2 regions of the Marinobacter sp. es.048 genome follow, and region 1 is predicted to be linked to the other one. Evidence: riboswitches for the same ligand, from Rfam matches in the RefSeq annotation. Region 1 holds a riboswitch; the other holds the start of a gene.
What was found. Region 1 has a riboswitch for cobalamin ahead of CFT65_RS02765 (ribonucleoside-diphosphate reductase subunit alpha). Riboswitches for the same ligand answer to the same signal wherever they lie in the genome.
Positions count from the first base shown of each region.

Region 2: linked by a shared signal. The riboswitch ahead of CFT65_RS01445 (TonB-dependent receptor domain-containing protein) and the one ahead of CFT65_RS02765 (ribonucleoside-diphosphate reductase subunit alpha) in region 1 are both predicted to bind cobalamin.

Region 1 is NZ_FYFA01000001.1:590,956-598,571, reverse strand. Features, by position in the region: gene CFT65_RS02775 (substrate-binding periplasmic protein) at 1-756, opposite strand, end outside; gene CFT65_RS02770 (ribonucleotide-diphosphate reductase subunit beta) at 831-1,889, opposite strand; gene CFT65_RS02765 (ribonucleoside-diphosphate reductase subunit alpha) at 2,009-4,774, opposite strand; cobalamin riboswitch at 4,971-5,179, opposite strand; gene CFT65_RS02760 (DUF3047 domain-containing protein) at 5,354-6,034, shown strand; gene CFT65_RS02755 (substrate-binding periplasmic protein) at 6,049-6,795, opposite strand; gene nhaB (sodium/proton antiporter NhaB) at 6,979-7,616, opposite strand, start outside.
Region 2 is NZ_FYFA01000001.1:295,965-303,580, reverse strand. Features, by position in the region: gene CFT65_RS01455 (3'-5' exonuclease) at 1-570, opposite strand, end outside; gene CFT65_RS01450 (putative nucleotidyltransferase substrate binding domain-containing protein) at 563-2,437, opposite strand; cobalamin riboswitch at 2,558-2,781, shown strand; gene CFT65_RS01445 (TonB-dependent receptor domain-containing protein) at 2,916-4,718, shown strand; gene CFT65_RS01440 (cobalamin-binding protein) at 4,749-5,633, shown strand; gene CFT65_RS01435 (FecCD family ABC transporter permease) at 5,620-6,594, shown strand; gene CFT65_RS01430 (ABC transporter ATP-binding protein) at 6,594-7,358, shown strand; gene CFT65_RS01425 (DUF1269 domain-containing protein) at 7,563-7,616, opposite strand, start outside.

The DNA.
Region 1 (7,616 bases):
ATTCGGAATAAAATCGACATTGCGAACTTCAAGCTTTTCCGAGTAGCCCAGTTTTCGAGCGATGAATCGGGCGTCTTCAGCGGGCAGCACCAAAAAATCTCCGGCTTTGCGTAGCATAAGAAGATGCATCATCGTATGCATGTCTCGGCCCGGCACCCGCTCCAGATAATCGGGGATATTTTCCTCTTCCCATTTGGAACCCTTCTCAACGATCACCTTCAGTCTGGACAAGTCAGAAAAGCTGGTCGCCGATTCGATCAGGCCTATGTTGGGGTTTTCAGCCGAGTAAACCAGATGGCCATAATCCTGATTGAAGAGCGGTATCGCTGAAAAGACTGCGTAGTTCTGTCGCTCCTTCGACGGATAGGTGAGAAGGCCGTCGGTGAGGCCCAGCCTGACGTTGTACTGCGCCCTCGACCAGGGCATCACCGCGCTTTGCATGGTGTAGCCGGGGATAGAACTGAACGTCAGCCGAACCAACTCAGGAAACAGGCCGCCGGCCTTGTCGCCAAGCGAGAAACTGTAAGGGGGTGATTCTTCGCCGAAAGCGAATGTCAGTTTGCTTTGTGCCATCGAGACACGCGGCAAAGCTAGGAACGCAACCAGTAAACCGAGGCACAACGGCGACGCAAATCCATACAAAAGATGTCTATTCACCAAGGCTACCTCTGGGAAACTCTCCGCTTGTTTGAGCCTGTCATCATGGCGCTTGCGAGACAATAGCCGAAGGTTACCAGCAACCTCAACGGCCACCATCCAGGTTATACGCCCTGCCCAGGGTATCAGTTCATGCAGGCTCAGGGCGCATAGCTCAGGCCGTTCGGGCGGGTCTACCACTCAAGCTGGGCTCCCGTCTGGTATTCGATTACCCGGGTTTCAAAAAAGTTCTTCTCCTTGCGCAGGTTGGCCTGCTCGTCCAGCCATGGCGAGACGTTCTTCGCGCCCGGGAACGGCTCCTCCAGACCCACGGTACGGGCACGGCGATTCGCCACGAAGCGGAACTGCTCGCTGTGGTATTCCGCGGAATAACCGAGTATCGGATCCCGCAGAATGTAGTTCGCATAGGCCTTCTCAGCGGCTTCGGATTCGTCCCACATCTCACGCACAGCCTTCGGGTCAAAGGTAATGTTCTCCTCCTCCACGATCTGGTTCACCACCTTCAGGCCAAAGGAGAAATGCATGGCCTCGTCCCGCAGAATGTACTGCAGTTGCTCACCCGTACCACGCATCAGGCCCCGGCGCTGCAGAGCGAAGATGGGGCTGAAACCGTTGTAGAACCAGGTACCCTCGAACACCGCGGCGAAAAACAGGTAGGACATGATGAATTCCTGCAGGTCGTCCTTGTTGCGCAGGCTCATGTCCGGGCGCATGGCGGCATCCAGCCGGCGGTTAGCGATCTGGATCTTACCGTTGATCGCGGGCACCACACGATAGCGGTTGTAGATCTCGCTCTGGTCCAGGTTCAGGGTTTCGATGCAGTGCTGGTAGGCCCAGGTGTGCATGGCTTCTTCATAGACCTGCCGGGCCTGGTAGATCTGTAGCTCCGGCGCACTCATCTTTTCCATCACCGCGAGCCCGATGTTGCGCATGGCAAGGATATCGGAGGTGGTGAGGTAGGCCAGCACATTCTCATAGACGTGCTTTTCCGGAGCTGTCAGCCGGTGATGATAGTCATGAACGTCCTGGGCCATGTTCACATCCAGGGGGGTCCAGTGGTTCTTGTTCGCGTTCATGAAGTACTCCCAGGCCCAGGGATACTTGAATGGCGCCAGCTGGTTGATGTCGGTTTCGCCGTTGATGACACGTTTGTCGTCGACATTCACGGGGGCCGGGGCGCCGGGATGCGCCGCCCTGGATTCAGTTTTTGGTTCGTCGTCCCAGTTGAGCATGCCTCTTACCTCTGAATTCGGTTCATCGTAGGTCGGATTAGCGAAGCGTAATCCGACTGTGTTTGGTGAATTCTGGCTCGGTTGTCGGATTACGCTTTGCTAATCCGACCTACGGGTAGCTACTGGCATGCCTCGCAGTCCGGCTCATCGATGCTGCACACTTGTGGCTGTGGTGCTGACACCGGCGCAGTTTTTTCCGCGCCGGTGGCACCCAGGGAGCGCAGGTAATAGGTGGTTTTCAGCCCACGCTCCCAGGCCAGCTGGTAGAGGGCATCAAGCTTTTTGCCGCTGGGCTCTGCCATGTACAGGTTGAGGCTCTGGGCCTGATCGAGCCATTTCTGGCGCCTTGCGGCGGCCTCCACCAGCCATCTCGCATCGATCTCGAAGGCGGTGGCGTAGCGGGCCTTCAATTCAACCGGAATACGGTCGATCTGCTGCACGGACCCGTCGAAGTATTTGAGGTCATTCACCATCACGTTGTCCCACAGGCCTTCGGCCTTGAGGTCCCGAACCAGGGAAGGATTGACCACGGTGAATTCTCCGGAGAGGTTCGATTTCACGAACAGGTTCTGATACGCCGGCTCGATGGACTGGGACACGCCCACGATGTTGGAGATGGTGGCTGTGGGCGCAATCGCCATCACATTGCTGTTCCGCATGCCGTTCTTGGCGATGAGGTCACGCACCGGCGACCAGTCCAGGCGAGCGTTGTTGTTGATGGACAGATCCCCTTCCCTGCGGTTTTCCTTCAGCAGGTCGATCGAGTCGATAGGCAGGATGCCCTGCTGCCAGAGAGAACCTTCATAAGTCTCGTAAGCACCTCGCTCACCCGCCAGCGTGGCTGAGGCGCGAATGGCGAAGTAGCTGAGCTGCTCCATGGCAAGGTCGGCAAACTCCACCGCTTCCGGGCTGGAATACGGCAGGCCCAATTGATAGAGCGCATCCTGGAACCCCATCAGGCCAAGACCGACCGGGCGATGTTTCCGGTTGGAATTGCGGGCCTGGGGCACGGCGTAGTAGTTGATGTCGATAACGTTATCGAGCATGCGCACAGCGGTGTTCACCGTTTGTTCCAGACGCTGCACATCCAGCTCGCCGTTGGCGATATGAGCCGCAAGGTTTACGGAACCCAGGTTGCACACGGCAATTTCATCGGCACTGATGTTCAGGGTGATTTCCGTGCACAGGTTGGAGCTGTGTACCACACCCCGGTGCTGCTGGGGCGAGCGCAGGTTGCAGGGGTCCTTGAAGGTAATCCAGGGGTGCCCGGTTTCGAATAGCACGGTGAGCATCTTGCGCCAGAGCTGCTTGGCCGGGATTTTCCTGAACAGCTTGATCCTGCCCTGCTCCGCCAGCGCTTCGTAATGCTCGTAGCGTTCACGGAAGGCGTTGCCGTACAGGTCGTGCAGATCCGGCGCATCGCTCGGGGAGAACAGGGTCCAGTCACGGTCTTTGCGCATGCGTTCGATCAGCAGGTCCGGCACCCAGTTGGCGGTGTTCATGTCGTGGGTGCGGCGGCGCTCGTCGCCGGTGTTCTTGCGCAGCTCCAGAAACTCTTCAATATCCAGATGCCAGCTTTCCAGGTAGGCGCATACAGCGCCTTTGCGCTTGCCACCCTGGTTCACCGCCACGGCAGTGTCGTTCACCACTTTCAGGAACGGCACTACGCCCTGGCTCTGGCCGTTGGTCCCCTTGATGTGGGAGCCGAGCGCGCGCACCGGGGTCCAGTCGTTGCCCAGGCCGCCAGCCCATTTCGACAGCATGGCGTTGTCGCGGATGGCACCGTAGATGTCTTCCAGGTCATCACCCACAGTGGTCAGGTAGCAGGAAGACAGCTGGGAATGGCGGGTGCCGCTATTAAACAACGTGGGCGTGGATGCCATGTAGTCAAAGGACGACAACAGGTTGTAGAACTCGATGGCGCGGGCATTCGGATCGTCTTCCCGCAGGGCCAGGCCCATGGCCACGCGCATAAAGAATACTTGGGGCAATTCCAGGCGAGCCTTGTTCCAGTGCAGGAAGTAACGGTCGTACAGGGTTTGCAGGCCCAGGAAGCCAAATTGCAGGTCACGCTCTGGCTTCAGCGCAGCGCCAAGGCGCTCCAGATCGAAAGCGGCCAGAGCTTCATCCAGGAGTTCATAACGGATACCGGCGTGGATGAATGATTCAAGCGCCTGTGGATAAAGCTCTGCCAGCGGCAAGTCCCGCTGCAGGTCCAGGGCCAACGCGTTTTCCAGGCGCAGCTGCTCCAGCAGCAAACGGGCGGTAACCGCGCTGTAGTCAGGCTCTCGCTCAATCCGGCTGCGCGCGGTCATCACCAGGGCGGACAGCACGTCCTCTTCGGCGATGCCGTCGTAAAGGTTGGTCAGGGCATCCTGCACCAGTGAGTCGCCGTCAATACCTTCCAGCCCGGTCGCGGCCTGTTCGACCTGGAGCTTCATCAAACCCAGATCCAGAGGCGCGGTTTCGCCGCTGGCTTTTTTCACGGTGAGGTGTGGGTGAGCTTCCACCGGCTCGTCGATCGCACGCTGGCGAGCATGCTCCTCCCGATAGAGCACATAGGCGCGGGCGACCTTCTGCTCCTCGGCCCGCATCAGGGCAAGCTCGACCTGGTCCTGGATGTCTTCAATATGCACCTTGCCGCCTGCTTTCAGGCGTCGACTGATGGCCTGAATGACCTGTTCCGTGACCCGGTGCACCGCATCGTTGATACGAGCGGAACCGGCGGCATTGTCACCCTCAACAGCGAGGAAGGCTTTGGTCACGGCGATGCTGATCTTCGACGGGTCGAAACCCACGAGGGTGCCGTTGCGTTTGATGACCTGGAGGGTTTCGGTATCGGTGAGGGAGGTTGGCCGAGGTTCGGCCAGTGCTGAGGCGGACATGTGGTGTTCTCCTGAATACGCGTTGAATTCCTTTCACCATCGCGTAGGCAGAGAAACGGAGCGCCACCGTAGGTCGGATTAGCGAAGCGTAATCCGACAAAGGCGGCCTGGCGCAAACAGAGGTGTCGGATTACGCTTCGCTAATCCGACCTACGGGTCTGGCCTGAGTCCGGTCTGCTCACCCTGAGTCGCGAAGGTGCAGTTCTTTCTCCCTGGCAGGTCTTCGGACTCAGGGGCGTGAATCGTTCGATTCGGCCTCGCTCGGCGACTTCCCGGTCTCAACCAGTGTCGTAATGCCGTGCTTGTTCCCCAATACCGCTGCGCGTCAGTTCCGGAGTCTCACCGGATTCCCGATACCAAAATGTTTGAAGTGATCACGTACTGACCGAGCTGGTTACGCACTGATCACTACATCTAGTATTTAACCAAGGATGAAAACACTATATACGGGTAGCTTTTACAGGACAAGGCACTTTCCGGTAAAACATCTGTCTGCAACGGAAACGCCCTGATAAGAGGAGAGGCACTATGGAGAAGGTCGGATACAAACGAATCTGGGGCCCGCTCCTCGTTTCTTTCATGCTCGTTACGCCCGTCGCGTCACAAGAGGCAGCCTTGACTCCCTTCTCCCAGATGCAGTCTCTCAACGATGGCTGGGAACCTCTGGAATTCCCCAAGATCGACCAGCTCAGCCGCTATGAACTGACAACCGAGGACGGTCAGCAGGTTGTGCGGGCGACCACGGAGGGCGGAGCGTCGGGCCTGATCGCACGGGTAAGACTGGAGCCCACCGGTTCTATGATTCTGCAATGGCGCTGGAAGGTCTCGAATGTATTCGAAAACGGCAATGCCCGGCAAAAGTCCGGTGACGACTATCCCGCCAGAATCTACGTTGCGTTCGAGTTTCAGCCCGAGAAGGCCGGCTTTTTCGAGCGCGCAAAACGGAAAACGGTTGAAGTATTGTTCGGCGAGTCTTTACCGGGCAACGCCCTGAACTACATCTGGGCCAATACCCTCGCAGAGGGCGAGATCGTACCCAATCCATACACCGAAAAAACCATGATGATCGCGGTGAATTCCGGATCAGAAAAGGTTGGGGAATGGGTCACTGTGGAACGGGACATCATGGCTGACTACCGGGAAGCTTTTGGCGAGGAACCACCTCCGGTGGTGGGTATTGCCATTATGTCGGATTCAGACAACACCGGGGAAAAAGCGACCGCCTGGTACGGGGATATCCGCCTCAATCCCGATTCCTGAGCCACTTGGGCTTGCTACCGATATTTTTCGGGCAAGCCCGGAATCACAAAGCTCTCTCCGAACTTTCGGATCGGGGGTACTTCACCCTTTTCAGCCAAACGGATATAGGCATCATCGAACTCTTCGCGCAGTATCGCTGCCCGGGGATTGGCAAGCGAAAACAGCCAGGTCAGATTCCTCAAACGGATCTCCGATTCACGAATTTTGTCGTCTTTGGGCATGGTCAGTGTTTCCAGAACCGGATCTCGATGGCCAAACAGGTAATGCCCGCGGCCAAGCTTGAGCATTTCCAGAGCAGCCCGATAGTTTGGTGCTTCGGTGACGTCAATCGAGCCTTCCGCCTCCAGCCAGTATAAGAGCCCTCCATAGGTGTATCCGCCAATCGTGATGACGGTCTTACCCTGTAGTTGATCAAAATGAATGAGTGGTTCGGTTCCCTCCAAATACCAGGCGCTAAGCTGGGTCGCGAGGGGAGTGACCCAGGTCTCGAGAACTTCACCGTTAAGAGCAGGAACGTTGGCGGAACCTGGCCATACGTCAATCCGACCGTTGCGCAGATACAGGTATACCCGGCTGATGGGCAAGAAGAGAAATTCCGGTTCGTAACCCGCCTCCACAACGATCTTCCGGGTAAGCTCTATAAAACTGCCAGCAGCGGTGCCATCGCTGGCCTGGTATGTAATGGGGGGGAACTCTACATAGGCAATGCGGAGAGTTTTGTCGGCGGATTCCGGCTCCGCAAAGGAGGCAGAAGTAAACAATAAAACTGCTAGCAATATCCAAAGCCGGGCGCCAACAAAACGCATAGCTGTATACCTTGGACAAGCATGGCCTGAGCAGTTTCTGAGCATGGAATCCGTATTATTGTTGACTCTGTTTAGACAAAGATTAACAGACCCGGGCAAATCTGCACTGACACCGCCCGCAAAAATCCGAACAGAACGTCAAATATAGTTAATAACCATGTACAGGCCTACACCACCCATCACCAGCATGTAAGGGAACGCCATAATCACCATCTTGCCGTAGGACAATCGAACCAGCGGCGCGATCGCAGACGTCAGCAGGAACAGGAAAGCCGCCTGGCCATTCGGGGTCGCGACACTGGGGAGATTGGTGCCGGTGTTGATGGCAACCGCCAGCTTCTGGAAATGCTCATAGCTGATAGCGCCGGCATCCAGGGCCTGCTTCACCTCACTGATGTACACGGTGGCCACGAACACGTTATCGCTGATCATCGAGAGCACGCCATTAGCGATAAAGAACATTCCCGGCTGACGGGCTTCGGGAAGCGACAGCACATAGTCAATGATCGGCTTGAACAGGTGCTGTTCATGGATCACTGCAACCACTGCGAAAAACACCACAAGCAGGGAGGTGAACGGCAGGGATTCCTGAAAGGCTTTTCCTATTTGATGCTCGTCGGTGACGCCGGTAAATGAGGTAATCAGGATGATCACCAGCAGGCCAATGAGGCCGACCTCGGCCAGGTGGAAAGCCAGGCCCACCACCAGAATTGCAGCCGCAAAGGCCTGTACCCAGAGAGCCGCCTGATCCGCCTTGGTGCGTTTCGCCCGCTCGT
Region 2 (7,616 bases), 290 kb from region 1:
CGACTTCTTGCCCATCAGTCGTTGCCACCGGGAAGGGTTGCGATCCGGATGCAGGTGAGCTTCGATGGCCATCGTATCAAGAACCGGAAACCGTATGCCCTCGCCGAGTCGCCAACGCAGGGCCACATCCAGGAACGAACGCTCGATATTCCGGTAATGCACCACCGGGATGCGGCCATTCAGATAGCTAAACAACTCTCTCAGGATATCTTCCAGGTCAGGCGCTTTATCGATGTCGCTGTGGGTGATGCCATGAATGGTCACTGAAGTCTGGTGTAGGGGTAGTTTCGGGCGCACCACCCAGTGCCGTGCTTCGGCCAGCTGGATACCGTCCAGGGTGAAGGGCACCAGACCGATGCTGACAATGGAGTGCTGGCTGGCATCAAGCCCCGTGGTCTCGAAATCAATGGCCAGCATCCGCACCTCTGAGATGGGCGTGTCGGGTGAGGGACAGCCGCTCTCATAAAACGCTTTCAGGATCGGTGATTTGCTCTGTTTGGCCAGGGCCTGGTATTGCTCTGGCCACGGCAAGCTTTGAATGGAAGGCTCGCCAGAAGAGGCATCAGACATTACGGGCCACCTGGGCGTTGTAACGGAATCTCAGGAATTTCTGAGCGTTGTTGACCACCTGGAACGCATCCTTGAGGTGGCTTCTCTCGAAAGGCGAAAGGTCTTCTGGACGAACATTGTTGTCTGGCTCGCGCCCGGCTTCAATCGCCAGGGCCTGGTGCCGGATCCGGACAATGGAAATGAACTCGAGGGCATCTCTCAGGTTGCCAAGATCGTCTTCCATCAGGAGTTTGGTGTTGCCGATGGCCTTGAGGCGTTCAAAGGAATTCTGTGCCCGGGATTGACAGGCCAGGGCATGGATCCGGATCAGGTCAGACAGCGGTGCGGTTCCGCGACGTTTCAGGTTAAAGGTTTTCTGCTGTTTGCCATCTTCCTCAAGCACAAAGGTTCGGAAGAAACCAATGGGCGGCGTCCGGTTCAGGGCGTTGCGGGCCATCATGGCAAGAAAACGCTGACTGTTACTGGCTTTCTCGGCCACTAGTGTTTTCAACTGCTCGGCAAATTCGGTCTCGCCGTAGATGCCGTCCAGATCAAAGAAAATGTTGCTGTTAAGCAGGGCTTCGGCCTTCGGATTCTCGATCCAGTCGGTGAAATAGCCCTTCCAGACGCTCAGAGGCTGCCGCCATTTCTGGTTTGTGGCCATGATGTCGCCGGTACAGTAGGAGTAGCCACACTCGGCCAGTCCATCGCTGACGAACTTCGCCAGCACCCGGAAGTACTCATCGTGGGCCTCTGGCACAAAGCTGTCGTCCAGGATCATGGCGTTGTCCTGGTCGGTGACCACCAGCTGCTCGTCCCGGGCCATGGAGCCAAGCGCCATGAAGCAGTAGGGAACCGGCGGTGGTCCAAATTTCTCTTCGCCCAGTTCCAGCAGACGCTGGGTAAAGCTGCGCCCGATACCGGCCATGGCACTGCCAATCATGTGGGAGTTGGCATCTTCGTTCACCATACGCACGAAGCTGTCCCGCACATCCAGGCTGATTTTCTTCAGGCCTTTGACATCCTGCTGATGGTATATGTTACTGACTAGGTAGAGGCTGCTCTGGCTCTCGTATTTCACGATATCGGAAAGCGCAATGACGCCTCGAACCTCATCCCGATCCATCACCGGAAGATGGTGCACGTTGTTGTGCAGCATGGTGAGCATGGCCTCGAATATGAACATGTTCGAGCGGATGGTGATCAAGTCTTCAGACATGATCTCGCTGATCGGGGTTTCCGAGGCCAGTGCTTCGCTGAGGGCCCGGGTACGCAGGTCGCGGTCGGTGATGATGCCCTTGAGCCGAGGTTTTTCGCCTTCCTCATCCATCAACAGCAGCGCCGAAACACCGTTTTCAGTCATGATCCGGGCGGCTTCCTGAAGCCTGACTGTGCAGGGCGCCGTCACCGGTTCGCGGGATATCAGCCGGGTGACTTTGGAGGTCATCAGTTCGTTGGACTTTTCCCGGCGGGAAACAGCCGAGCGCAGGCGGCTGCGGTCTTCAATCTCGACGAAATCGGCGAAGTTGTCGTCGTTTTCCCACAGATATTGGAAGGTGTCGTGGGGGATCTTATATAGCAGGGTGTCTTCGATGGCTTTGGCTGGAAAACGCACCTTCCTGTTCATCAGAAGGCCAAACTGGCCGAAGACCTCACCTTCACCGATCCGGTTGTAAAGCTCCCCGGTTCGCCGATAGATTTCAACGGCGCCACTGCGCACGTAAAAGAGCCAGCTACTCGGGTCACCCAGTTCCAGGACCTTGCTGCCGGCCTTGGAATACACAACCTCTATTTCGCCAACCACCCTGTCGAGCAGCTCCTCGGGCATCTCGTCAAACGGCGGATATTGTGCCATGTGATTGCGGATGTCGATGAGCTCAGCCTGCATAAAACTCCCGGTTTTGCCAAAGAAAAGTGGTTGTCAGTCATGGAATATAGCAGTGGCAGAGGCCTCCGGCCATGTCCACCTTTGATGGATTTCATTGACCGCTTAAACGGGGGTTGCTAGCCTTGGCCCACTTTTTCAGGTGTCCGTCGCATAGCGCGACGGGTGAAACGGGAAATCGGTGAGCCTGGTAACGCCAGTGCAAATCCGATGCTGCCCCCGCAACGGTAAGCAGGACAACGGCAATCTTTGCGCCACTGTGTCGCCACGACATGGGAAGGTGATTGCCCGGGAACCGAGGGTTCCGCCTGTCAGCCCGGAGACCGGCCTGGAAAAACACCCGATGTTGCGGTGGGCAACCTGGGTGGGTGATATGCCGGTTCCGCTTTCCTGACACCAGTCTACCGCCTGCCCTCATTTCCCTTTCCGCAAAAAAACCCAGATTCCCGTGCGGGTGCGCGCGGAGTGCGGAGCAAGCTTCATGTTCAGAATTCCATACCCTGTTTTACTGGCCGGCGTTTCCCTGGCCGCCCTGCCGTTGGCCGTTTCGGCCCAGTCTGCCCCAGAATTCGATGCCCTGGATCCCATTGTGGTTACCGCGACACTGGGGCCGAAAACCGTTGGTGAGAGCCTGTCTTCGGTTACCGTCGTAGACGAAGAGGACATTCAGCGACAGCAACCCATAGAATTTCGAGAACTTATCGAGTCTCAGCCGGGCGTAACGGTCTCCCAGAACGGGTCTTTCGGCAAGCAGACCGGTGTGTTCATGCGCGGTCACGCCTCCGATGCAACCGTGCTGCTTGTGGATGGGGTGAGGATCCGCTCCGCAACAGTTGGTGGCCCGGCCTGGCAATTCCTGCCACCGCAACTGGTGAACCGGGTAGAAATTGTTCGCGGTAGTCGTAGCAGTCTTTACGGTGCTGACGCCGTTGGTGGTGTTGTCCAGGCGTTCACGCTGCCGAGATCCCAGGGAAATCGTGGCTGGGTAGAGGCAGGCGCCGGGAATTTCGACAGTCAGCAGTATGGCGGCGGCTTCTCTTCGGTGACTGACCAGACCCGTGTCACGATCGGCGCCAATTACTTCCATACTGACGGTGCGCCGGTTATCGAAGACGGGGACGACAAGGGTTATGACAACACCTCCGGCGTTGCCAGTGCATCCCATACCTTTGATAACGGCGTAACAGCGGGGTTCAGTTTCCTCAGCGCGAAAGGCAATACCGAGTACGAGGGTGGCGAGGAAGATTTTCGCTTCCAGACAGCGGGTGCCAATGTTGAGGTCCCAGTCACCGCCAACTGGCGAACATCGCTCCATCTGGCAGATTCTCGCGATGAGCTGGAAGATTTCAGTGCCTTTTCCGGAGTATTCAACACCCGCACCCGCAGCTCGCGCATCGAGAACTGGCTGACCGCCGGCACCCATGAATTCGTGCTTGGTGCGGAGTATCTGGTGGATAAAGTCGAGAGCACGACCGCCTATGAGGAAAGCAGCCGGTCCAATGAGGCTTTCTTCGGGCAGGCGCTGCTGAATTTTGGCCGGACCGATGTGCACCTCAGTCTGCGTAGTGACGATAACGAAGCCTACGGAACGGAAGAGACCTGGGGCGCTGCGATTGGCTATAAGCTGGACGCACATCATCGGGTTCGAGCCAATGCCGGAACCTCGTTCAAGGCGCCTTCCTTCAACGATCTGTACTTTCCAGGCTTTGGCAATCCCGATCTTCAGCCCGAGGAAGCCACCAGCTACGAAACCGGCATCGAAGGCCGCTACGTAAACTGGTTCTGGGATCTGGCTATTTACCAGAGCGACGTTGAAGACCTTTCCCTGCCAACCCAGAACCAGGCTACAAGTGTCCCTGAAGCCCGGCTCAGAGGCGTTGAGCTGAGCACAGGCTGGCAGCAGGACGGCTGGTATCTGAAAGCTGTGGCCTCCGCTGGCGACTTCGAAGATAAGGAAGCCGGACAACAGCTGGCCCGACGGGCAGAGCGCTCCGTTCGGCTGGACCTGGACAAAGAGATCAATACCTGGAGCTTCGGGACCACGTTCCGCGCTGAGAGTCACCGGTACGAAGACCTGTTCGGTATCGGGCGCGAACGCATCCCTGGTTTCGGCGTCTGGGACCTGAGAGCGAGCAAGATTCTGGCTCGGGGCTGGCGGGCATCGCTGACCGTGGATAACGTACTGGATAATGAGTACGCCACCGCAAAACGTTTCGACAATACCGATTTCATTGCCGCCGGCCGAACCTTCATGGCCTCGGTGCGCTATGATTTCCAGCAGTAAATTCACCGATCTGAGAGGCTCCCGCCGTCCATGAGGCACCTCGGGTTCGCTGCGTTATGTGTACTGCCTCTGCTTGCGCCCTTGTTGGCGCAGGCACAGGGAATCTGTGTACGCGACGCGCTGAACCAGAAGGTATGCCTGACTGACCCCGCCCAACGCGTTGTCTCCCTTTCACCCGGCGCTACGGAACTGCTGTTTTCCGCAGGCGCCGCTGCCAAGGTGGTGGCGGTGAGCGCCTGGAGCGATTATCCCGCAGAAGCTGCGGATTTGCCGCAGGTGGGCGACAGCAATCGCCTGGACCTGGAGGCCATTGTTTCGCTGGCACCGGACCTGGTGGTGGCCTGGGTGGATGGCAATTCCCGCAGCCAACTGGAACGGCTGTCAGACCTTGGTATTTCGGTATTCTGGCTAGCCCCGCGAACGTTTGACGACATTGCCGTGGCGGTGTCGGATCTGGCGTTGCTGACGGGGTCAGCGGATCTCGGCAATGAACGGGCCGAAGCGTTTCGCGCAGAAATAGCCACGCTGAAAGCTCAGTATGCCGATACCAGGCCGGTTAAGGTGTTCTACCAGATATGGGACCAGCCACTGATGACCGTTAACCGGGAAGAGCTTATTAGCAAGGCCATAACCCTGTGCGGCGGTGTGAATGTCTTCGGCGAGCTGCCACGGTTAGTACCCCGGATCAGCCGGGAGGCGGTTCTGGAAGCCAACCCCGAAGCCATTATTACCGCCGGGTCTTCGGACGACAGGGAATGGCTGGAAGCCTGGCGCGAGTTTCCGGGCCTGGCAGCGGTAGCCGCCGACAACCTCTTCCTCGAGCCGCCGGACCTGCTGGCGCGCCCGACGCTTCGTATGGCAGACGGCGCCAGACACCTGTGCCAGACCCTGGAGCAGGCCCGTGCCAATCTCTAGCCCGTACAAACCACTCCTTATTCTGCTGCTGGCGGGCTTTCTGGCTGCTCTGGTCTCCGTCAGCATCGGCAGCACGGCCATAGGTTTTGAAGACACTCTGCGGGTGATAACCGGCAGTGGCACAGAGTTGCAGAAAACGCTGATTCTGGAGCTCCGACTGCCCCGGACACTGAGCGCGTTCGCGACCGGTGGCTTGCTGGCCGTGGCCGGGGCGCTGATGCAGGTATTGTTGCGAAATCCCCTGGCCGATCCCTACGTGTTGGGGCTCTCTGGCGGCGCCGCCGTTGGGGCGTTACTGGCTATGCTCGCCGGTGCTGCCGGTTTTCTGGTATCCGGCTCCGCCTTTGCCGGCGCCATGCTGGCCACCCTGCTGGTGTTTGGTCTGGCCCATGGCAGTGGCAGCTGGACCCCATCGCGGCTGTTACTCACCGGTGTGGTAGTTGCCGCCGGCTGGGGGGCCATCATTACCCTGATCCTCTCGATGACCCCGGCCAGCCGGTTGCCGGGTATGTTGTACTGGCTGATGGGCGATCTTTCCCACGCAGCCACTCCCTGGCCGGGCTTATTAATCCTCCTGCTCGTATGCCTGATGGTGTTTCCGCTGGGCCGGGCCCTGAACGTGTTGGCACGGGGTTCCCTGCAGGCAGCGGCCCTGGGCGTTTCGGTACGGCCCCTTGAATGGTCGATCTACCTGATGGCGAGCCTGCTGACCGCCACCGCCGTCACCATGGCCGGTTCGGTTGGTTTCGTTGGCCTGGTGGTACCGCACATGTTGCGGTTGGTACTGGGGAACGACCAGCGACTGATTCTGCCGGCATGCGCACTGGCCGGCGGAACGCTTCTCGTGCTTGCAGACACCCTGGCCCGGGTGGTGATTGCGCCAGAGCAGTTGCCGGTTGGCGTGATTACCGCGCTGATCGGCGTCCCGACCTTCCTGTACCTGCTGTATAGGAGCCGATGATGACACGCCTGACAACCGAAGCGCTGATCATCGACATTCCGGGGCGCGCCTCGGGCGTCCCCCTGAACCTGGCTATCGAACCGGGCCAGGTCTGGGGTGTGCTGGGGCCCAATGGCGTGGGTAAAACCACCTTGCTGCATACCCTGGCGGGATTGAGGGAGCCCAGAAGCGGACAACTGTTACTCGACGGAACGCCGCTGTGCGACATCCGACGCAAAACCGTCTCGCAACGGATGGGCCTGGTGTTTCAGGACCGACAGGATGGTTTTCCGGCGACCGTGCTGGAAACGGCTCTTATCGGTCGCCATCCCTGGTTGTCACCCTGGCAGATGGAGAGTGGTGAGGATCTGGCCATTGCCGAACGGGCCCTCGAAGCGCTGGACGTCATCCACCTGAAAGATCGCCTGGTGAACACCCTATCCGGCGGCGAACGCCAGCGAGTAGCCATTGCCACCCTGATGACCCAAAGCCCGGAAATCTGGCTGTTGGACGAGCCGACCAATCACCTGGATTTACAGCACCAGACTGCCGTCATGAAGCTGCTGCGAAACCAGTCAGCATCCGGTAGAGCCGTCTTCATGTGCCTCCACGACCTGAATCTGGCCGCCCGATGGTGCGACCAGATCCTCCTCCTGTACCCCGACGGCCAGGCCTGCTGGGGCCCGGCCCGCGACATGTTGGTGACCTCTGCCCTTGAGAGCCTGTTTGGCCAGCGTTTGCTATCTGCCGAACTGGATGGTTTTCCAGTGTTTGTTCCAGCCTAATCAGGCAACAGTCTCTTTTTTATTTTTCGCAAATGAACAAGAAATGTAATAAACGCCTCTCGCTCGTTAACGTATGAACGCATTGCAAAAATCGCTGTAGGAGCTACCGTGAAGGTCGACTTTTTCGGTCATGGATTCTCCCTTTTCGGATTTTCCCCATCTGTATATGACATTAAGGAAACGCCGGAGACTGATATCCGAGCCTCAGGGGAAAGGCGGTGTCAGTGGTTCGGTGCCCTGGATATCCGCTTCAGGATG